Regions from separate parts of the Bradyrhizobium sp. ISRA436 genome, predicted to be linked through region 3. Evidence: predicted binding sites of a transcription regulator. Region 3 holds the regulator's gene; each other region holds the start of a gene.
The links. Region 3 encodes PhoB, which activates phosphate uptake and scavenging genes when phosphate is short. Its sites were predicted from a motif close to TGTCATNNANCTGTCAT; they were not measured.
Positions count from the first base shown of each region.

Region 1 (7,631 bases), 690 kb from region 3:
AAGATTTGAAGGAAGGTCTGCGCAAGCTGACCGGCGGCAAGGGCGCCGACATCGTGTTCGATCCGGTCGGCGGCGCTTACGCCGAAGCTGCGCTGCGCTCGACCGCGTGGGAAGGCCGCTTCCTGGTGATCGGCTTTGCCGCCGGCGAGATCCCGAAGATCCCGCTCAACCTCGCGCTCCTGAAGGGCTGCGACATCAGAGGCGTGTTCTGGGGCGCATGGGCGCGGCAGAATCCGGAGAAGAACCGCAAGAACCTCGAGAAGCTCGTGCAGTGGACCGCGGAAGGCAAGATCTCATCGCATGTCGACCGCACCTTCCCGCTGTCGCAGACCGCGGAAGCCCTGAAGGTGCTCGCCGGCCGCAAGGCGATGGGCAAGGTGATCCTGCATCCGGGAAGCTGAGAAGAGATCGCGTAGCCTCGGATGAAGCCAACGGGTCGCGCGAACGCGCGCCCGATGACAGGCTCAGCGAAATCCGGGACGGTTCATCGGCGCCGGATTGCGCTTCGCTTCATCCGGGCTACGCGGCGCTTACTCCTCGCTCAGCGTGGCGCGTTTCAGCGCGGCACGCGCGGCCTCGCGATGCTCGGGCGTGATGTGGCTTGCCACCATGCGGATCGCGGTCGCGAGCACCGCCGCATCGTCGGTGAAGCCGAGGATCGGCATCATGTCGGGAATGAAGTCGAACGGCAGGATGAAATAGGCGATGGCGCCAAGCAGCGCCGCCTGCACATGGCGCGGCGTCTGGCGGTCGAAGGCGCAGTAATAAGCGGCGAGCAGATCCTCGGCGAAAGGCAGCCGCGCCACCACCTTCTTGAACTTGATCCAGAAGCGGCGGCGCACGCTTTCGCGATCCTGGGCCAGCCGGTCGGCGGGCTCGAATCCCACGCTGTGTTCGGTCGATGCCATCGCAAGGCTCCTCGACGCCGCGCGGCAGTCGGGCGACGTTCGCTGCGAATCTGGTGATGTCAGACGGCCGCCGCAAGGCGCGCTGCATCAACGCCCCGACCCCTCATCCCGAGGAGCCGCGAAGCAGCGTCTCGAAGGATGCAGGCCCGGGCCTCATGGTTCGCCTGGCGATGCGCAGCATCGTCCAGAGACGCGCGTTCCGCGCTCCTCGCCATGAGGGCTGACAAAGTCAGCTCACCCCGAGCTGCCTTGCGATCGCGTTCATGGCCTTGGCGAGCTCGATGTCGCGTTTGGTCACCCCGCCGACCTCGTGGGTCGCCAGCATGACCTCGACCGTCTTGTAGACGTTCTTCCATTCAGGATGATGGTCGTTCTTTTCCGCGACCAAGGCCGCGCGACACATAAAGCCAAAAGCTTCGTTGAAGTCCTTGAACACGAAGGTCTTTGTGATGGCCGCACGGCCAGGCATCTCCGCCCAGCCGGCCAATTCCCAGAGCGCGGCCTTCCTTGCTTCCGCCGACAGCAATTCCACCATGACAGCCCTCCTGTTTGGCCCCAACCTTAACCTAACGGCCGGCCTGCGCGATGGGATCCACGCCGAAATTAAGGCCGAAATTGCGTCCTATCGCCGCTGCTCACCATGACGGAGATGTAACGTCGGTCGTCCCCGGAATTTGCTACAAATCGGGGATGTATGCGCGCCGGCCCTTTTGAGATTGAGCCCCAAGCTTTTGTTTGCGAGATCGATGACCAACGGCACTGGCCCCGCCGACATATTGCCGAAGCCGCCCCGTTCTGCGCGGCAACGGCTGATATTCGTGCTGATCGCGGGTGTGCTCGCCATCATCGGCACGATGGCTGCAGGCTATTATTTCGCGATGCGGCCGGTGACGCTGCGCATCGCGGTCGGCCCGCCCAACAGCGACGATGTCAAGCTGGTGCAGACACTGGCCCAGGCTTTCAACAACCAGGCGAATAGCCAGGTCAAGCTTCGCCCGATGCAAACCGATGGCGCTCCGGCGAGCGCGCAGGTGCTCGCCGAAGGCAAGGCCGATCTCGCCATCATCCGCGGCGATCTCGAAGTGCCGAAGAACGCACAGGCGGTTGCGACGCTGCGCAAGAATGTCGTGGTGATGTGGGTTCCACCCGCGGCGAAAGGCAAGCGGCGGAAGGGCCCGAAGATCACCAAGATCGCGCAGCTTGCCGGCCACAAGATCGGCGTCGTTGGCCGTACCCAGGCCAACGTCAATCTGCTCAAGATGATCCTGGTGCAATATGGCATCGACCCGATGAAGGTCGATATCGTCCAGTTCCCGGTCAATGAGGCGGTCGAGGCGATCCGCAACCAGAAGGCCGACGCCTATCTCGCCGCAGGTCCCGCCAACAGCAAGATCACGATCGACGCGATCGCGGCATCGGCCCATGACGGCAACGAGCCGACCTTCCTCGCCATCGATGCCTCCGAGGCGATCGCGCAGAACCATCCGGCCTATGAAGCCTCGGAAATCCCCGCCGGCTCGCTCGGCTCTGCCGACCGGCCGGAGGACGAGGTCAAGACCATCAGCTTCTCGCATCACATCGTCGCCCGCAAAGGCCTATCGGAATCGACGGTGGCAGCGTTTACGCGGCAATTGTTCTCGATCCGGCAGTCGCTGAAGAGCGATTTCCCGCTCGCCGCCAAGATCGAGACCCCCGACACCGACAAGGACGCCGTCATCCCGGTGCATCCGGGCGCCGCCGCCTTCGTCGATGGCGAGGAAAAGACCTTCCTCGACCGCTACAGCGATTACATCTGGTGGAGCCTGATGGCGCTCTCGGCGATGGGCTCGGCCGGCGCGTGGTTCGCCGGCTATCTCAAGCAGGACGAACGCAACACCAACACCTCGCAGCGCGATCGCCTGCTGGACATGCTGAAGGCCGCGCGGCGCAGCGATTCGACCGATGAGCTCGACCAGATGCAGGCGGAGGCCGACGACATCCTGCGCGACACGCTGGTGTGCTTCGAGCGTGGCGCGATCGAACAGGGCACGCTGACCGCGTTCAACATCGCGCTCGAGCAGTTCCACAACGCGGTCGCCGACCGCAAGGCGCTGTTGATGAGCATGCCGCAGAACCTGCAGCGCGCCGCCACCCAGTTCCGCGCGGCGGGCTCGGCATAAGGGACGACTCCCTCTCCGCGAACTCATTCCGCCTCTCCCGCTTGCGGGGGAGGCCGACGCGCGTAGCGCGGCGGGTGGGGGGCTCTCTCCGCGGCATCATTCGCGGAGGAAGCCCCCACCCCACCCTCCCCCGCAAGCGGGAGAGGGAGCCTGACAGACGTGCTCACCTTACGAGGCACGTCGCAGTTCTCCCCCGCGCAGCCACTCCCTGTAATCTCTCCGTCATGGAATTTTTCTAGGTCTTTGCGAGCTTGCGGCGCAGTGTCGCGTCCTATTCCTGGAGGCCCCCATGACGATCCGGTTTTCGCGCAAGATCACTCGCCGACGCTTCCTGTCCACCGCGGCAGCGACCGGGGCCGGCGTCGTTGCGATGCCTTATCTCTCCCGCGCTGCCGACCGGCCGGCGATCACCCATGGTGTGCAGTCCGGCGACGTCGGTGTCGACGGCGGCGTGGTCTGGGCCCGGGCCGATCGCCCGTCGCAGATGATGGTCGAGGTCGCGACCACGGAATCGTTCAAGGATGCGCGCACGCTGCCGCCGATCGCGGCGCTGCCGGAGAGCGACTTCACCGCCAAGATGCTGCTGGAGAACCTGCCCTCCGGCCAGGACATCTTCTATCGCGTGCGCTTCCGCGATCTCTCCCACATCGACATCGCAGGCGAGCCGGTGATCGGCCGCTTCCGCACCGCGCCGAGCGATCGCCGCGACGTCTCCTTCGTGTGGGGCGGCGACGTGGCCGGCCAGGGCTGGGGCATCAATCCCGATGACGGCGGTATGGTCACCTTCTCCGCCATGAAGAAGCACAAGCCGGATTTCTTCCTGCATTCCGGCGACACCATCTATGCTGACGGCATCATCACGGCCGAGCAGAAGCAGCCCGACGGCAAGATCTGGAAGAACATCACAATTCCGGAAAAGGCCAAGGTCGCCGAGACGCTCAACGAATTCCGTGCCGCCCACAAATACAATTTCCTCGACGAGAATCTGCGCGCCTTCAATGCCGAAGTGCCGATCTTCGTGCAGTGGGACGATCACGAAGTGATGAACAACTGGTCGCTGTCGAAGCAACTGCCCGACGCCTACAAGGAGCGCGACATCATGCTGCTTGCCGCGCGTTCGGCCCGTGCCTTCCACGAGATGTATCCGATGCGCGAGAGCATCGTCGAGCCGGGCCGGGTCTACCGCACGTTGAGCTACGGCCCGCTGCTCGACGTCTTCATGCTCGACGAGCGCAGCTATCGCGGCCCCAACGGCCCGAACCTGCAGGAGACCTATGGTCCCGACGCCTATTTCCTCGGGCCCGACCAGCTCGCCTGGCTGAAGCGCGGCTTGCTCAACTCGCGCGCCACCTGGAAGGTGATCGCCTCCGACATGCCGCTCTCCCTCCTCGTCTATGACGACGCGGCCAACAAGAAGGGTTCGGAAGCCTTCGCGCAGGGCGACGGTCCGGCACGCGGCCGCGAGCTCGAGATCGCCGACGTCCTGCGCTTCATCAAGACCGCTGGAATCGTCAACACGGTGTGGCTGACCGCCGACGTGCACTACGCCGCCGCGCACTACTACAACCCGAACAAGGCGCAGTTCCAGGAGTTCGATCCGTTCTGGGAATTCGTCTCCGGCCCGCTGCATGCCGGTACGTTCGGCCCGAACGAACTCGACAACACGTTCGGCCCCGAAGTGAAGTTCGTGAAGGCGCCGGGCGAAGCGAACCAGAACCTGCCGCCGTCGGCCGGCATGCAGTTCTTCGGTCACGTCAAGATCGACGGCAAGAGCGGACAGATGACGGTGAGCCTGCGCGATCGTGCCGACGCCGAATTGTGGTCGATCACGCTCGATCCGAAGCAGGCGTAGTCCGGTCGCATCCACTACGGAACCGCCCCTTTCCTGGACGTCCCTGGCCCAAGGCCGGGGCGACGCGATTGACCGGGGATGGACGTCACCGACCTGTTCCGGTATCGATATCAGAGCCGTTGTGCTGGGGGCCCGGAGGGGCGGAGCATGAGGCGCTACGAGTCCATTCGCGTGCTCGGTGGCATCGTCGCGGGGTCTCGGCCGTGCCACCTCATTGTCGTCGCCATAGCAGCGTTCGTGCTGCTGCCGATCGAAGCCAGCGATGCCGGCAGGCTGCCGCATATCTTCAAGAGCTCGTCAAAGCACGCCGGATCGCCAAAGCGCGTGAGGCCGGCCAAGTTGGCCAGGCACAGAGTCTCACCAAAACCCCACGCCACGCGGCTTGCCGCCCTCGGGCCGGCCGTCCTGCCTCGTTCCGCTCTCAAACCGGCCTCGGCAAAATGCGATCCCTCGACATTCCGGATGGTTCTCGATGTGGGGCATACGGCTGAATCGGAGGGCGCGATCAGCGCTCGCAATGTCGCCGAGTACACCTTCAACCTGCGCCTTGCCCGGCTGATCGACGAGAAATTGAAGGCCGAAGGCTTTGCCGAAACCAGACTCCTTGTGACTGAGGGCAAGGCCAGACCCAGCCTCTTCAAACGAGTGGCTGCGGCCAATGATCTGCGCACAGATCTCTTCCTGTCGATCCACCATGACTCCGTGCCCAACAAATTGCTCGAGGACTGGGATTTCGAGGGCAAGAAAAGCCATTACAGCGATCGGTTCAGCGGGTACTCCATCTTCGTCTCCCGCGACAATCCGGACTTCAAGACGAGCCTCTCGTTCGCCGAACTGATGGGCAAGGAATTAAAGGCCGAGGGGCTTCCTTATGCCGAGCAATACACGCAACCCATCATGGGTCGCTATCAGCACCCGCTGCTGAACAAGGAGACCGGCGTCTACAGCTATGATGAGCTCATCGTGCTGCGAAAGACCCGGATGCCCGCCGTGTTGCTGGAGGCGGGCTCGATAATCAACCGGGACGAGGAGCTCGAGATGGACTCGCCCGAACGGCAGAACATGATCAGCAGCAGCGTCGCGGCCGCCGTCAAGGAGTTCTGTGAGCCGCGATGGGCCATCCTCGGTCCGCTCTGATCGCCCTGTGACGCACCGCCGAGCATCTCAGCGAAACGCGATCCGATTGGCACCTGCTGATGTCATCCCCGCTTGCCCGCCTTGATCTCCTCGAATTTGGCAAGCGCTTGCTCAAACTTGCCGTTGAAAAGCCACATGGCATCGAGGATTTCGCGGAAGGTCGCAGATGTTCTTGCCCTGTCGGCCCGACCGAACGCGAAGATGCTGTTGTTCCGCAGGTATCGCATGATCCTGGCATCGGAAATTCTGTAGCCGACGAGGTTGCCCGAGCCGAGTGCGGCCCTGGTCGGCGTGGGAATGATCTGGATAAGCTCAAAGAGCTTCATTTGATCGATCGTGTCAGGCAAGGCTTTCAGGATCGCCGGGACCTCCGGGAAAATATCCGCGTGCGCGTTCATGAGGGCGTCTCGCACGGCGGTCCAGTGATTGAGCCGATGATCCAGTTTGCCGACCCGCGCTTCTTCCTTGTCGTCGCGACGGCTCAGTGCAGAATCGAAGGCTGCGATTGATCCCTTGATCGCTGCCCATTTCCTTCGACCGTTTCGATCTTCGGACGGACCCGTCTGCAGACTCCCCTTGTATGTGTTCGACCGCGCATTTCCTGCATTCTGCTTGCCGCCCGTCTCGGCAAAGAAAAGGCCGAGGCTGATGCGGCCCGCGGCTGCGGCATTCGCGGCATCCAGGCTCTTGGCCCGCGCGATCGCAGTCGCCAGATCGATGACGTCCTTGAATGGAGTATCCGATCGTTGCGCGCTGGTGGGCGGGGCCTCCATGAGGTCGAAAAGCTTCCTGTACTCATCGAACAACGGCTCATTGTCAGCATCAAAATATGCCGGAGGGATTCCGAATCTGTTGGGTCTTCCAATCCTGGACGGAAGCGCGTCGGTGAGATCCTTGTATGCGCTCATCATTTCGACACGGGCAAGGTAAAGGGCCTGGCCCGGCAGGTTGGGCAGCGGCTGGTGGGAATCGATCTGTGCGCGACGCTGGCGCAGGATCGACTCGAAGTCCCTCACGGCCTTGTCGTAGGTCTCGCGCGCGGCCGATTGCTTGCTCGTCAGTCCGCCCGGCTGGCCCCTGGCTGGAGACACGAAACCACCGATGGCGACCGAGGCCAGCGACCCGGCCGCACCGAAGATCGCATGCGTTGCGAGCTGCGGCGTGAGGAGCAGCGCGACAGAAAGCGCAGCCGCGAGTGCAGCGGCAGATGTCCTGATCGCCATAACGGCTTCCCGATGGCTGAGCTTCGCCGGATCCGACACCTCAGATCGTAGATGACGAACACGCCGGCTGCGAGGCGGAAGCCCCGCAATCCGACCGTGTTCCGTTTCCCAGCGCGGCCAGATCGCACCAAAAGTCGCCGGAAAGCCTGCAAAATCCACGGCGCCGGCCCGAAATTCGGTCACCCAAAGCGCCAACAAACCGTTGTTTTTTGGCGTTTTCTGACTATATTGCGTCGCAACGCGCCAGGTGCCCGGTCCATTGGCCGGGCTTCCTTTTTGGGGCGATGCGTCCCCGTCAAATTTCTTAGGTATGAGCGTGATCCGGGCCCGGATGGGCCACGTCTGCGGCCGG
Region 1 covers NZ_CP094519.1:309,892-317,522, reverse strand. The annotation lists gene MTX23_RS01490 (NADPH:quinone oxidoreductase family protein) at 1-401, shown strand, start outside; gene MTX23_RS01485 (YkvA family protein) at 531-908, opposite strand; gene MTX23_RS01480 (4a-hydroxytetrahydrobiopterin dehydratase) at 1,138-1,443, opposite strand; gene MTX23_RS01475 (TAXI family TRAP transporter solute-binding subunit) at 1,721-3,067, shown strand; gene MTX23_RS01470 (alkaline phosphatase D family protein) at 3,357-4,919, shown strand; gene MTX23_RS01465 (N-acetylmuramoyl-L-alanine amidase) at 5,067-6,056, shown strand; gene MTX23_RS01460 (hypothetical protein) at 6,119-7,279, opposite strand.
Region 1: MTX23_RS01470 (alkaline phosphatase D family protein) is a predicted target of PhoB. The motif match lies at 3,277-3,293, and genes of this name have one in related genera.

Region 2 (7,631 bases), 3.3 Mb from region 3:
GCTACGGCGCGGGCACGGCGGACTTCGTCGCCATGCAGCTCGAATATCCGCGGCGCTGAATCCAAGCAATGCCCATTGCCCTCGTCGTGCGCCGTCCGCTATCGTGGCGACAAACCACGCGCGAGACGACCATGCCCGAACTGATCGAGATCGGCGCGCTGCAGCTCAAATTCCTGCAGAGCAAGGAGACCACCGGCGGCAGCATCGACCTGTTCGAGATGACGCTGCAGCCGAATGCGCGGATGCCGATCCCGCATTACCACGAGAGCTGGGACGAGACGATCTACGGCCTGTCGGGCATCTCGACCTGGCGCGTCGACGGCAAGGACATCGACCTCGCGCCCGGTGAGACCGTGTTCATCAAGCGCGGCATCGTGCACGGCTTCACCAACCGCTCGAACGGTCCGGCGGCCTGCCTGTGCATGCTGAGCCCCGGCGTGCTCGGGCCAAAGTACTTCAAGGAAATGGCGGCGCTGCTGGCCGGCGGCGCGCCCGATCCGGCGCAGATGAAGGAGACGATGCTGCGCTACGGGCTGGTGCCGGTTGCGCCCTGACGACGCGGATCGCCCTCAGAACCGCCAGGTGCCGGGGTCGAGGCCGAGCCTCACGCGTCCGGCGAGCGCATAGCTGTTCGGGCTCATCGCGATATGCTTGATCGCCGCGTCGACGTCGCGGACCGATCGTTCCAGCGTGCCGGTCTCGAAGATCGCGGCTGTCCCGGCACTGGCCGCAATCATGCCGACGACGCGCGCGGCGTTTTCCGCGGCATTGGCACAGGCAACCCGCAAGAACGCCCGTGCCTGAATGAGCCGGCCGCCTCCGACGTCGGTTGCTTCCATCAGTTCCGTCATGGCTTCGACGAGCAAGGCTCGCGCAGAGCGCAGGGCAGCCTCGGCGCGGCCGACCATGGCCTGAACCAGTTCGCCGTCGCGCAATTGACCGGCACCCCCCGGGCGCGGCTTGCGGCTCGCGAGCGCGATGAAGGCGTCAAGCGCACCGCGCGCGATTCCGAGCGGCACAACCGAGATGGTCCAGGAGAACGCCGAGATACCCGGCAACCGATACAGAATGCCCGCCTGTGTCGGCTGGAAATCGATCAGCAAATGGGTGTGACTGACCGGAACGAAGCTGTCGCGAACCTCGAAATCGCAGCTACCTGTGCCGCGCAGTCCCGAGACGAACCAGGTGTCGTCCACGCAGACGTCCGACCTGTCGAAATAGCAGCAAAGCGGCGCACCGTCCTTGCCGTCCGGCCGCTTCGCTCTGGCAAGCCCCATGAACCGCGTCGCGTGATGTGAGCCGCTGCCGAACGGCCAGCGTCCGCTGACGCGATAGCCGCCCTCGACCTCCACCGCCGTTCCGACCGCGCCGGTCGCGCTCACCACGAACGCGAGCGGATCGGCGAACCAGTTCCGCACCACGTCTTCCGGCAGATAGCCGCCGATCCGGCTCATGCCCGCACCATTCCCGACCAGCCAGCCGACCGAACCGTCGAGCGCCGAGGCGGCCTCGACGATCGTCATGAAGTCGAGCGGCGAGAATTCCGGGCCGCCGAGCGACCGCGGCAGATAGAGCCGAAACAATCCGGCCTCGGCGAGCGCGTTGAAGACCGCATCGGGAAGCCTGCGGTCGCGGTCGAAATGCTGGCGTTCCGCCGCAATCAGCAGCGCCAGCCGATCGATGGCGGCGAGATAGTCCACAACACTGGCTTGGGTCGGTACGAGCATGGCAGCCTCCGGACCGGTAACGCGCCCAGTGTTGGGCATCATGCCGCACCAGGCAAACGCGAAGAATTCAGCTGCGGGTGAACTGAATTCATCTACACTCCCCGTCATGCGCAAGCTGCCGCCGGTGACCGAACTCCGTGCCTTCGAAGCGGTTTCAAGGCGGCTGCCGCGGAGTTGCAGGTGCGCCGACCGCCGTCAGCCGCCAGATCAACCTGCGGGAACGTCACTGCGGCCAATCGCTGTTCCGGCGGCGGCCGCGTCCGCTGACGCTCACCATTCCGCCTTGATCGTCGAGCGCGCACCACCTGTCATCTGCCTGTCATGAATTGTGCCGACACGTCAGCGGACACAGTTCGAGGACACGCATGGACTATTTCAAACGGTTCAACTTCCTGTTCGCCGCGCCGGTGTTCGAGGCCGACGACCTCGAGGGCATCCGCTTCAACCAGATCATCACCGAAATCGAGCGGTCCGGCTTCGAAGTGGTGCGCGCCCGCAAGCTGGAGGATGCCGAGATCGCGGTGCAGACCGATGCCGCGATCGGCTGCATGGTGGTCGACTGGGGCAAGAAGGGACTTGAAGGCAAGACCGCGGCGCTGATCAATTTGATGCGCCGGCGCGGCCTCGACTTCCCGATCATCCTGCTGATTCGCCGCAAGCGCTTCGAGGACCTGCCGGTCGAGGTGCTGGATTTCATCGACGGCTACGTGTTCCTGTCCGAGGAGACGCCGCCCTTCATCGCGAAAAATCTGATCAGCCGGCTCAAGCAATATGCCGAGACGTTGAAGACGCCGTTCTTCGGCGCGCTGGTCGACTATGCTGAGGAAGGCAACCAGCTCTGGACCTGCCCCGGCCACAATGGCGGCGTATTCTACAGCCGCAGCCCGATCGGCCGGGTGTTCGTCGAGCATCTCGGCGAAGCCGTGTTCCGCGATGATCTCGACAACTCCGTGCTCGACCTCGGCGACCTCCTCACCCATGAGGGGCCGGCGCTGCGGGCGCAGAAGGAGGCGGCGCGGATCTTCGGCGCCGAGAAGACCTATTTCGTGCTCAACGGCACCTCGACCTCAAACAAGGTCGCGCTCGGCTCGCTGGTCACCGACGGCGACCTCGTGCTGTTCGACCGCAACAACCACAAGGCCGCGCATCACGGCGCGCTCTTGATCGGCGGCGGCATCCCGGTCTATGTGCCGACCGTGCGCAACGCCTGGGGCCTGATCGGCCCGATGCGCTGGGACCTGCTCGACGAAGCGACCTTGCGCGATCACATCCGCAAGCACCCGCTGGTCAGGGACGAGGGTGCCTGGAACAAGCCCCGCCCCTTCCGCGTCGCGGTGGTCGAGCAGTGCACCTATGACGGCACCATCCACAGCGCCGAGATGATCCTCAAGCGCATCGGCCATCTCTGCGATTACATCCTGTTCGATGAGGCCTGGGCCGGCTTCATGAAATTCCACCCGATCTATGCCGGCCGCTTCGCGATGGGGCTGTCCGACCTTGGCCCTGAGGCGCCCGGCATCATCGCGACCCAATCGACCCACAAGCAGCTCGCGAGCTTCTCGCAGGCCTCGCAGATCCACATCCGCGACCGCCACATCAAGGGCCAGAAGCGTCGCGTCGAGCACCGCCGCTTCAACGAAAGCTTCATGCAGCACGCCTCGACCTCGCCGTTCTATCCGCTGTTCGCCTCGCTCGACGTCGGCGCGCAGATGACGAAGGGCCGCTCCGGCGAAGTGTTGTGGGACGACACGATCCGGCTCGGCATCGAGCTGCGCAAGAAGATCCGCGCGGTCAAGCGTGAGTTCGAGGAGAACGAGACGCGGCCCGATCGGCGCTGGTTCTTCGAGCCGTTCGTGCCGGATCGCGTGATGATCCCGGACGTCGCGCGCGAAGGCGGCGTGCACAACGTGGCCTGGGAGACGATCTCGACCGACCAACTCGCGACCAACCCGTCCTACTGGCAGCTCAAGCCCGGCGAGAGCTGGCACGGCTTCCCGGACGTGACGGCGGGTTTCGCCATGACCGACCCCAACAAGCTGACCCTGCTGACGCCGGGCTTCGATCATGCGACCGGCGCCTATGCCGACCATGGCATTCCCGCACCCGTGGTGGCACAATATCTGCGCGAGAACCGCATCGTCGCCGAGAAGAACGACCTCAATTCCCTGCTCTTCCTGCTGACGCCGGGTGTCGAGGCCAGCAAGGCCGGCACGCTGGTGAGCGGGCTCGTCGCCTTCAAGAAGCTGCACGACGACAACGCGCTGCTCGAGGACGTCATCCCGGAGTTCTACCGCCGCCGGCCGAACCGCTATGCCGGGGTGCGGCTGCGCGATCTCTGCGGCGACATGCATCGCTTCTTCCGCGACGCCGGGGTCAGCGCGCTACAGGCGAAACAGTTCCTGCCCGAGCACCTGCCCGAGATCGCGATGTCACCGCGCGAGGCCTCGCGCTACCTGGTGGGCAACGACGTCGACTATCTGCCCATCGACGAGATCTTCGGACGCATCGCCGCGACGCCGTTCGTGGTCTACCCGCCCGGCATCGCCACCATCGTGCCCGGCGAGCGGCTGTCGGAACGCAGCAAGCCGATGATCGACTATCTCAGGATGTTCGAGGCGAGCTTCAACGCGTTTCCCGGCTTCGAGGTCGAGATCCAGGGCGTCTACAAGGAGATCGATGCGTCAGGACGCGTCCGCTTCTATACCTACGTCGTAGCGGAATAAGCGGACGGACTGCACGCAATGGAGAATGACAACAAGATCATCGTGCGCGCCTCGCGCGACAGCGACGTCGACGCCATGCTGTCGATCTACCGCCGCCACATCCGCCGCGGCGTCGAGGAGAGCGTCGACGACAGCGGCACGCCGGAACCCGACGATCTGCGCGAGCGCCGCAAGAACCTGCGCAACACCCGCCTGCCGCATCTGGTGGCCGTCTGCAACGGCGACGTGGTCGGCTACGCCTATGTCGTGATGTTCCGCAAGCGCCCCGCCTATCGCTACACGGTGAAGCACTCGATCTACGTGCATCACCAATATGTCGGCCAAGGCGTCGGGCGAAAGCTGCTGCAGGAATTGATCGACACCTGCGCCGCGGCCGGCTTCCGCCAGATGATCGGCTATATCGACAGCGACAACGCCGCGTCGCTGGCGCTGCACAACCGGTTCGGCTTCGCGCGTGTCGGGCACCTGCCCGGCGTCGCCTATCGCTACGGCCACTGGTCGGACAGTGTGATGGTGCAGCGCTCGCTCGGCCCTGGCGCGACCGAGCCGCCCCCGCCCGCGCCGCTGTCGCGGCGGTGAGGCTCTCACGGCCGTCATTGCGAGGAGCTCGCGACAAAATTGCAAAGCAATTTTGCGCTGAAGCGACGAATCAATCCACGATTCCGCACGCGGTGCAATGGATTGCTTCGCGGAGCCTGTCATCGGGCGGCGCTTTGCGCCGACCCGTTGGCTCGCAATGACGGGTAGAGGGCGCGAAAGCACCCTCGTTTTCCGGGAGCGTCCTATTCCAGCGTGAAGCCGACCCGCAAAGTCACCTGATAGTGGCGGACCTTGCCGGCTTCGATATGGCCTCTGGTCTGCACGACCTCGAACCATTTCATCTCGCGGATCGTCTTCGACGCGCGGCCGACGGCGTTCTCGATCGCCGCTTCGACGCTGTTCTCCGATGATCCAACGAGTTCCAGGATCTTGTAGACGTGATCCTTGTCGTGACTTGCGGGCATGTCGACCTCCTTGCGATGGATCGGAGAACGGGACAAGTGAATGCGCGAACCGGACAATTTGTCCTCTGCAATCCGGACAGTGTGTCCTCCGATCTGGACCAGATGTTGTCGCGTGGACGAATGCTGCGCGGCAGCACACCAGACGAAATTGAATCAACGTGTCGCGCTGCGTTCGGTGCCACTGGCACCCGCCCTTGTCGGCGTGTCCACCTATGGTAGCATGGTTTGATCCAGTTTACGGGAGCGATACAATGTCGACCATGTCCAGCTCACACGCCCATAGTCTCGGATCCGGCCTGTCCAGCCTTCGCTCGAAGTGGGGCTGGATCGTCGCGCTTGGCGTGATCTATCTGATCGCCGGCATGCTCGCGTTCGGCAGCGTGTTCTTCGCAACCGTCGTCAGCGTGCTGTTCGTCGGCGCCATGATGATCGTCTCGGGCGTCGCCGAGATCATCAACGCATTCCAGGTCAAGTCGTGGGGCAAGTTCCTGTTCTGGGTCCTGCTCGGCGCGCTCTACGTTGTCGCGGGCTTCATCACGTTCGAGAATCCCCTGCTCGCGGCGGCAACGTTGACGCTGTTCCTCGGCGTCGCGCTGGTCGTGTCGGGGATCGTCCGCATCTTCCTCGCCTTCGGCATGAACGCCGCGGCGCCGTGGGGCTTGGTCGCGCTCTCGGGCCTCATTACGCTCGTGCTCGGCGCCATCATCCTTGCGCACTGGCCGATCTCGAGCCTCTATGCGCTCGGCATATTCCTCAGCGTCGACCTGATCTGCGCAGGCGTAAGCTGGATCGGCATGGGGATGGCGTTACGGCGCCGGGCGTAGTCCCGGTCGCAGGGTGGGTTAGCGAGCGAGCCCGCAGTGCTTCTCGTGCGCGGAGCGCGGCGGATTGCGTTCGCGGCTCCGCCGCCGGGCGCGCATGTCCGGTTGACTGGCCTTTACCGCGCGCTATCCATCCCCGACCAAGCCCGGGGCCGCGTTCGGTCGAGCCCAGCCAGGAGCGCGAGAGCGCTGCAGAGGAGAGCGCAAGCGCGCTCAGAGGAGAACGACGTGCATTTTGTCGACGACAGCGAGGTCAATCGCGTCCTGACCTTTCCGATCCTGATCGAGGCGATCGAGGCGGCGCACCGGCGGCCGAAGATCGCGGTGCACGACGGCTATCTCGGCGACGGCAAGGGGCAGCAGCTCGTGACGCGCAGCGCGGTCGATGCCGGCCGCTTCATGATGACCAAATTGTACACCAGCTTTCCGGGCAATCTCGCGCACGGCATACTGCCCGCCGTGCAGGCAGTCTGCGTGCTGTTCGACGGCAACAGCGGGAGGCCGCTCGCGGTGATGGATGCGTCCGAGATCACCCATTGGAAGACGGCCGCGGACTCCGCGCTCGGCGCCAAGCAGCTCGCGCGGCCGGACGTCGAAACGCTGCTGGTGGTCGGTGCCGGTGAGATGGCGCGCTGGCTGGTGCGCGGGCACCGCACGGTGCGACCGTCGTTGCGCCGCGTGCTGATCTGGAACCGGACCGCGGAGCGCGCCGAAGTGCTCGCCACGCAGCTCGCGGGCGACGGCGTTGCCGCCGAGGTCGCCACCGATCTCGATGCCGCTACGCGCGAGGCTGACGTGATCACCACCTGCACGCGCTCGCGTGAGCCGCTGGTCAAGGGCGCGAACCTGAAGCCCGGCACTCATCTCGACCTGGTCGGCGGCTTCACGCCGGAGACCCGCGAGGCCGATGACGAGGCGGCGCGGCGCGCACGCGTGTTCGTCGACCGCCGCGAATCCGCCTTCGACGGCGTCGGCGACATCCTGCAGCCGATCGAAAGCGGCGCCATCCGCGAGCGCGACGTGCTCGGCGACCACTACGACCTCGCCAGCGGCAAGGTCGCCGGCCGGCTGTCGCCCGACGACATCACCTTCTTCAAGAACGCCGGCGGCGGACATCTCGATTTGATGACCTGCGAGACGGTGTTTGCGCGGTTGGGGAAGGAACTGCGCTGAACGTCGACGCTTGCCAAAAAAGTAGGGCGGGTTAGCGAAGCCTAACCCGCCGCGACTCGATGTGCAGAAGCATTGGTGGGTTACGGCTTCCGCCTTCGTTCGCTGAGCTACGGCGGACGCCGTCGCCTAACCCACTCTGGGCTTCCCTGCTCCGCCGCCTGCTGCGTCGGCGAGTCCAGCTCC
Region 2 covers NZ_CP094519.1:2,963,446-2,971,076, reverse strand. The annotation lists gene MTX23_RS13940 (DJ-1/PfpI family protein) at 1-59, shown strand, start outside; gene MTX23_RS13935 (cupin domain-containing protein) at 132-554, shown strand; gene MTX23_RS13930 (acyl-CoA dehydrogenase family protein) at 570-1,727, opposite strand; gene MTX23_RS13925 (Orn/Lys/Arg decarboxylase N-terminal domain-containing protein) at 2,093-4,450, shown strand; gene MTX23_RS13920 (GNAT family N-acetyltransferase) at 4,469-5,029, shown strand; gene MTX23_RS13915 (dodecin) at 5,233-5,454, opposite strand; gene MTX23_RS13910 (HdeD family acid-resistance protein) at 5,706-6,278, shown strand; gene MTX23_RS13905 (dehydrogenase) at 6,504-7,448, shown strand; gene MTX23_RS13900 (xanthine dehydrogenase family protein molybdopterin-binding subunit) at 7,556-7,631, opposite strand, start outside.
Region 2: MTX23_RS13925 (Orn/Lys/Arg decarboxylase N-terminal domain-containing protein) is a predicted target of PhoB. The motif match lies at 2,034-2,050, and genes of this name have one in related genera.

Region 3 (7,631 bases):
AGGCGAGCTTCTGCTTGAGCAGCAGCGACATCTTCTGCACGTGATCGAAAAAGCCGGGTTTGAGCATGACGTCGAGCACGGCATTGGCGGCCGCCACTGCCAGCGGATTGCCGCCGAAGGTCGAGCCGTGCGAGCCCGGCGCCATGCCGGCCGCGGCCTTCGCGCTCGCCAGCACAGCGCCGATCGGGAAGCCGCCGCCGAGCGCCTTCGCAAGCGACATCACGTCGGGCGTGACGCCGAGGCGCTTGTAAGCGAACAGTTCGCCGGTGCGGCCCATGCCGGTCTGCACCTCGTCGAACGCAAGCAACAGGCCGTGCTCGTCGCAGAGCTGACGCAACGCCTTGAAGAAGGCTTGCGGCGCCGAGCGCACGCCGCCCTCGCCCTGCACCGGCTCGATCAGGATGCCGGCAGTGTGCGGCCCGATCGCCTTCTTCACCGCCTCGATGTCGCCATGCGGAACCTGGTCGAATCCATCCATCGGCGGACCGAAGCCCTCGAGATATTTGGCGGAACCGGTGGCGGCGAGTGTTCCGAGCGTGCGGCCGTGGAACGCGCCCTCGAAGGTGGTGATGCGGTACCGCTCGGCATGGCCCTTGGAGAAGTGATAGTGGCGGACCAGCTTGATCACGCCTTCCATCGCTTCTGCGCCGGAATTGCAGAAGAACACGTAGTCGGCAAAGCTCTGTTCGCAGAGCCGTGCGGCGAGCACCTCGCCGTCCGGGCTCTTGAACAGGTTCGACATGTGCCAGAGCTTGGTCGCCTGTTCCTGCAGCGCCTTGACCAGATGCGGATGCGCGTGCCCGAGCGCGTTGACCGCGACACCTGACGTGAAATCGAGATAGCGATCGCCGTTGGTTGCGACGAGCCAGGCGCCCTCGCCGCGTTCGAAGCCGAGATCGACCCTGGCGAAGACGGGGAGCAGATGCGACGTGGCGCTATTGGTCATGGCAATCACTGACGGGTTTGAGGCCGACAATTGCCGCGTGCCTTGACGCCAGCGCAGCAACGGCCAGCTTCGGAAAACAAAACGTGCCGCCTTTTCGGGCGGCACGTGGCAAACATTGTATGCTGCGGGCAGTCGCTGTCAATCGCCACGAAGTGGCCTTCCTGCAATGCGAAACGCGCGCGATCCGGTGCATTCCGGTGAGGTGGAAAAGCCTCTTTGCAATGCATAAGTGTGGGAACATGTGGACGCGCTGCCGCGGACTCTTGCGCCAGAGTCACGCCATATTGTAGCGTTTGGCCTGTCGGATACGACATCTCGTGCGGCAGTACTGGACCCTCTAAGTAGCTTTCGTTCTGCGTACACGTTCGGGCGCAAAACCGCGTCCGGCGAGGGCTAAGGGATTCTGCCCGCAGGGATATTTGTCAGATTTGGCTCGCAGCGCCGCTCCAATGACTGGCCGGCGCAAGGCGAAGGGAAGAATGCGATGACGGTATTGACCTGGTCCGATGATCGCGTCGAGCAGCTGAAGAAGCTCTGGGAGGCGGGCCTGTCGGCCAGCCAAATTGCGGCGGAACTCGGCAATGTGACGCGAAACGCCGTGATCGGCAAAGTGCATCGGCTTGGCCTGTCCGGCCGTGCCAAGGCCCCCTCCACCGCGGCCCCGCGGCAGCGCAAGGCCCGTCCCGCCCAACACATGATGCGGGTGGCACGCCCGGTCTCGCGTGGCAACACGGCGCTCGCGCACGCCTTCGAGGTCGAGCTGGAGCCGGATCCGGTCGCCTATGACAATGTGGTTCCGATGAGCCAGCGGCTGTCCCTGCTCGAGCTGAACGAGGCCACGTGCCATTGGCCGGTCGGCGACCCCTCGAGCCCCGAATTCTTCTTCTGCGGCGGCAAGGCACTCACCGGCCTGCCCTATTGCGCGCATCACTCGCGTGTCGCCTACCAGCCGGCCGCCGATCGGCGCCGCCCGGCCAACAAACCGCCGACACGGTAAACACAGCTCATGAAACGAAATCCCCGCGCAAGCGGGGATTTTTTATGCCTGCAGAGCCTGGTGATGTGTCCCGGCAGGCGCCGCGACGACACTCACGCTTAATGCTGCGGCTCGGCCTTGGCGAAGCGGTCGTCCAGCGCATAGCCGGCGCCGCGCACGGTGCGGATCGGATCCTGCTCGCGGCCGGGATTGAGCAGCTTGCGCAGCCGGCCGATATGCACGTCGACGGTCCGCTCGTCGATATAGATGTCGCGGCCCCAGACGCTGTCGAGCAGCTGCTCGCGGCTGAACACGCGGCCGGGATGCTCGAGGAAGAACTCAAGCAGGCGATACTCGGTCGGCCCGAGATCGATCGGACGGCCCGAGCGCGCCACGCGGCGCTTCTCGCGGTCGAGTTCGATGTCGCCATAGGTCAGCACAGTCGCGAGCCGCTCGGGGCTCGCGCGGCGCAACAGGCCCTTCACGCGCGCCAGCAGCTCCGGCACCGAGAACGGCTTGACGATGTAATCGTCGGCGCCGGTGGCGAGGCCGCGGACCCGCTCGCTCTCCTCGCCGCGCGCAGTCAGCATGATGATCGGGAGCTGCTTGGTCTCGGGCCGCGCGCGCAAGCGGCGGCACAACTCGATGCCGGACAGGCCCGGCAGCATCCAGTCAAGCACCACGAGATCGGGAACACGCTCCTTCAGCCTTGTGTCGGCATCGTCGCCGCGCCCGACCGTTTCGACGTCGTAGCCTTCCGCGTCGAGGTTGTAGCGCAGCAACGTCGTCAGCGCTTCCTCGTCTTCGACTACCAGAATGCGTGCGCTCATCGGTCTATGTTCTTTCTCTGTGTTGATCCGTTGCCCGGACGCGAACCAAGCACCTCAGCTAGCCGTTGCCCGGCACTGTGGTGGCAAAGGTGGTCATATCACCCTTCGGGCGCTTGTCGGTGATCTGCTGGCCTTCGATCATGTAGAACACGGTTTCGGCGATATTGGTGGCGTGGTCGCCGATCCGCTCGATGTTCTTGGCACAGAACATCAGATGGATGCAGAACGAGATGTTGCGCGGGTCCTCCATCATGTAGGTGAGCAGTTCGCGGAACAGCGAGGTGCAGATCGCGTCGACCTCCTCGTCGCCCTTCCAGACGGCCATCGCGGCCGGCAGGTCGTGCGCGGCGTAGGCGTCGAGCACCGACTTCACCTGCGACAGCACGAGGTCGGTCATGTGCTCGAGGCCGCGGATCAGCTTCAGCGGCTGGAAATCGCTCTCCAGCGCCGCGACGCGCTTGCCCATGTTCTTGGCGAGGTCGCCGATCCGCTCGAGATCCGTGGCCACCCGCATCGCGCCGACGATCTCGCGCAGGTCGATCGCCATCGGCTGGCGGCGCGCGATCGTCAGCACCGCGCGCTCCTCGATGACGTGCTGCAGACCGTCGATCTCGACGTCGGCGGCGACGACACGCTTGCCGAGCGCGACGTCGCGGCGGATCAGCGCGTCGACGGATTCGGTGATCATGCGCTCGACGAGGCCGCCCATCTCGGCGACCAGGCGCGTGAGTTCCTGCAGATCGCTGTCGAATGCCTTGGCGGTATGTTCAGAAGCCATCGCGTGTCTCCTCAGCCGAACCGGCCGGTGATGTAGTCCTGGGTGCGTCGATCGCTCGGCGAGGTGAAGATCTTGTTGGTGTCGTCGAACTCGATCAGTTCACCAAGATACATGAAGGCGGTCTTGTCGGACACGCGCGCCGCCTGCTGCATGTTGTGGGTGACGATCGCGATCGTGTAGTCCTCGGACAATTCCTGGATCAACTCCTCGACCTTGGCGGTCGAGATCGGGTCGAGGGCCGAGCACGGCTCGTCGAACAGGATCACCTCGGGCCGCACCGCGACGGTGCGGGCGATGCAGAGGCGCTGCTGCTGCCCGCCCGAGAGCGAGAGGCCCGAGGCGTTCAGCTTGTCCTTGACCTCATTCCACAGCGCGCCGCCGCGCAGCGCCTTCTCGACGCGGTCGTCCATCTCGGACTTCGAGATCTTCTCGTAGAGACGGATGCCGAAGGCGATGTTCTCGTAGATCGTCATCGGGAACGGCGTCGGTTTCTGGAACACCATGCCGACCCGCGCGCGCAACAGGTTGAGGTCGAGCTTGGGGTCGAGGATGTTGGTCTGGTCCAGCATCAACTGGCCGACGGCACGCTGGCCCGGATAGAGATCATACATCCGGTTGAAGATGCGCAGCAGGGTCGACTTGCCGCAGCCCGACGGACCGATGAACGCCGTGACGCGGTTGGTGCCCAGCGTCAGGTTGATGTTCTTCAGCGCGTGGTGCTCGCCGTAATAGAAGTTGAGGTTGCGCACCGTGACTTTCGGCGGTGCCTCCGGAAGCGGCACCTGGGGAACGTGGCTCGCGACAGTCGTCGAAACGGAAAGCTCGGTCATTTTGCGGCCCTTTCGGCACCAAGGATACGCGCGCCAATGTTGAGCGCGAGCACGGTGATGGTGATGAGCAATGCACCGCTCCACGCCAACTCCTTCCAGTAGGCGTAGGGGCTTTGCACGAAGTTGTTGATGGTCACCGGCAGGTTGGCCATCGTGCTGGTCAGGCTCAGGTTGAAGAACTGGTTCGACAGCGCGGTGAACAGCAGCGGTGCGGTTTCGCCGGCGACGCGGGCGGTCGCCAGCAGCACGCCGGTGATCAGACCCGATCGGGCGGCACGATAGGCGATTCGCTTGATCACCAACGAGCGCGGCAGGCCGAGCGCGGAGGCCGCCTCACGCAGCGGGTTGGGCACCAGCAGCAGCATGTCCTCGGTGGTGCGCAGCACGACCGGGATCACGATCACGGCGAGCGCCAGCGCGCCGGCGATCGCCGAGAAGCCGCGCATCGGCACCACCACGGCGCCATAGATGAACAGGCCGATGATGATCGAGGGCGCGCTGAGCAGGATGTCGTTGATGAAGCGGATCACCGAGGTGAGCTTGTCATGCCGGCCGTATTCGGCAAGGTAGGTGCCGGCGAACAGGCCGAGCGGCGCGCCGATGCCGACCCCGATCACCGTCATGATGATCGAGCCGACGATGGCGTTGAGCAGGCCGCCCTCGGTCGAGCCCGGTGGCGGCGTGTTCTGGGTGAAGAGCTGCACGCTCAGGCCCGCGACGCCGTTGTAGAGCAGCGTGAACAGGATCAGCGCCAGCCAGGTGACGCCGAACAGCGCGGCGCCGATGCACAAGGCGCGGACGACGATGTCACTGCGGCGGCGTGATTTGTAGATCGGGTTCATGGCGTCACTTCCCCGCTTTCTTTTCCAGCCGCAGCAGCATTAGCCGCGCTCCGGCCAGCACGAAGAAGGTCAGCACGAACAGGAGCAGGCCGAGCAGGATCAGGCCGGACTGGTGCAGGCCGTCGCTCTCGGCGAATTCGGAGGCGATCGCCGCCGAGATCGTGGTGCCCGGCGCGAAGATCGACGAGGAGATACGGAACGAGTTGCCGATGATGAAGGTCACCGCCATGGTTTCGCCGAGCGCGCGCCCGAGTGCCAGCATGATGCCACCGATCACGCCGACCCTGGTGTAGGGGATCACGACGCTGCGGACGACCTCCCAGGTGGTGCAGCCCATGCCGTAGGCGGCTTCCTTCAGCACCGCCGGCACGGTCTTGAACACGTCGACCGAGATCGCGGTGATGAACGGCAGCACCATGATCGCGAGGATCAGCGAGGCGTTGAACAGGCTCAGATAGGACGGCGGACCGGCGAAGATGCTGCCGAGCACCGGCACGCCGTCGAAGACCCTGATCATGAACGGCTGGAACGTGTTGGCCAGGAACGGGCCGAGCACGAAGAAGCCCCACATGCCGTAGATGATCGAGGGGATGCCGGCGAGCAGCTCGATCGCGATGCCGATCGGGCGGCGCAGCCATTGCGGGCACAACTCGGTCAGGAACACGGCAATGCCGAGCCCGACCGGAATTGCGATCAGCATCGCAATGATCGAGGTCAGCATGGTGCCGTAAACCGGCCCGAGCGCGCCGAGCACCGGCGGATCGGCCGACGGCGCCCAGCGCTGGGTCGTCAGAAACGCGAAGCCGAATTCGCGCATAGCCGGCCAGGCGCCGACGATCAGCGAGATGATGATTCCGCCAAGGATCAGCAGCACCGAGATCGCGGAGATCCGGGTGATCCAGTAGAATGTGAGATCGCCCGCCTTGAAAGCACTCAGCGCCTTGGCGCGGTCGTAGGGTCCGAGAGCGTCGATCACGTTGCTCGTGTCGCTTTGAACGGCCATATCTACCACGCTAATCCCCTGTCCGCTTTTACGTTTCACGGGCAGCATTCACTTGCGCCCTTTTGGCCTGCCATCCGGGTGGCGGGCTGACGTTCGGCGAGCCCGGCGGAGCGTGAGGGAACGCCTGCGAGCGGCCGGAACGTCAAATTCACAAGAGGTAGTCCAGAACTGCCGCCCCTCTCCCTTCGTGGTAGGGAGAGGGGAACGTTTCGCTATCGCAACGAGAGCGCTCAGCTCTTGATGTCGGAATTCCAGGTCTTCTCGATCATCTTGATGACGGAGTCCGGCATCGGGATGTAGTCGAGATCCTCAGCCATCTTGCTGCCCTTGTCGAAGGCGTACTTGAAGAACTTGAGGGCTTCCTGCGACGCCGCCTTGTCGGCCGCTTCCTTGTGCATCAGCACGAAGGTCGAAGCGACGATCGGCCAGGACTTGTCGCCGGGCTGGTCGGTGAGGATCAGGTAGTAGCCGGGAGCGTTGGCCCAGTCGGCATTCGAGGCCGCGGCCTGGAACGCTTCGTTGGTCGGCTGGATGGTCTTGCCGGCCTTGTTGACCAGAGCGGTGTAGGTCAGCTTGTTCTGCTTGGCGTAGGCATACTCGACATAGCCGATCGAGTTCTTGGTCTGACCGACGTTCGCCGCAACACCCTCGTTGCCCTTGGCGCCGACGCCGACCGGCCACTCGACAGCCGTGCCGCTACCGACCTTGCTCTTCCAGTCGGCGCTGACCTTCGAGAGGTAGTCGGTGAAGTTGAAGGTGGTGCCGGAACCGTCAGCACGATGCACGACGGAGATCGCTTCCGACGGCAGCTTGGCGTTCGGGTTCAGCTTCTTGATCGCGGCATCGTCCCACTTGGTGATCTTGCCAAGGAAGATTTCGGCGAGGGTCGGGCCGTCGAGCACGATGGCACCCGGCTTGACGCCATCGATGTTCACCACCGGAACGATCGCGCCCATGATCATCGGCCACTGGGCCAGGCCGTCCTTCTGGAGCTGGTCGGCCTTCAGCGGAGCATCGGTCGCGCCGAACGTCACGGTCTTGGCCTGGATCTGCTTGATGCCGGCGCCCGAACCGATAGACTGATAGTTCACGCCGTTGCCGGATTCCTTCTTGTAGGCGTCAGCCCACTTCGAGAGCACGGGGAAAATGAAGGTCGATCCCGCGCCGGTGATGTCTGCCGCGAAAGCGGGCGTCGACACTGCCAACACGCCGGCAGCGACGATTGTCTTGATGAAATTCATGCTGATCTCCTTTGGTGAGCGAAGCACCGAATGCGCCCGATCGCGCTCACGCCGGTCCATCTAGGAGCGGTCGATGCTGCTTTTACGAAGGTTAGATGACAGTTGGATGACAGCACTAAGTGTCTGAAAACATTCAGCTTTGGGCCGGCATTGGGGTCTTCGGGCGGGGAAAACAGGCGGTAAAA
Region 3 covers NZ_CP094519.1:7,132,865-7,140,495, forward strand. The annotation lists gene MTX23_RS33170 (aspartate aminotransferase family protein) at 1-946, opposite strand, end outside; gene MTX23_RS33175 (GcrA family cell cycle regulator) at 1,431-1,943, shown strand; gene phoB (phosphate regulon transcriptional regulator PhoB) at 2,042-2,752, opposite strand; gene phoU (phosphate signaling complex protein PhoU) at 2,811-3,530, opposite strand; gene pstB (phosphate ABC transporter ATP-binding protein PstB) at 3,542-4,360, opposite strand; gene pstA (phosphate ABC transporter permease PstA) at 4,357-5,202, opposite strand; gene pstC (phosphate ABC transporter permease subunit PstC) at 5,207-6,205, opposite strand; gene pstS (phosphate ABC transporter substrate-binding protein PstS) at 6,436-7,446, opposite strand; gene MTX23_RS33210 (ATP-binding protein) at 7,580-7,631, opposite strand, start outside.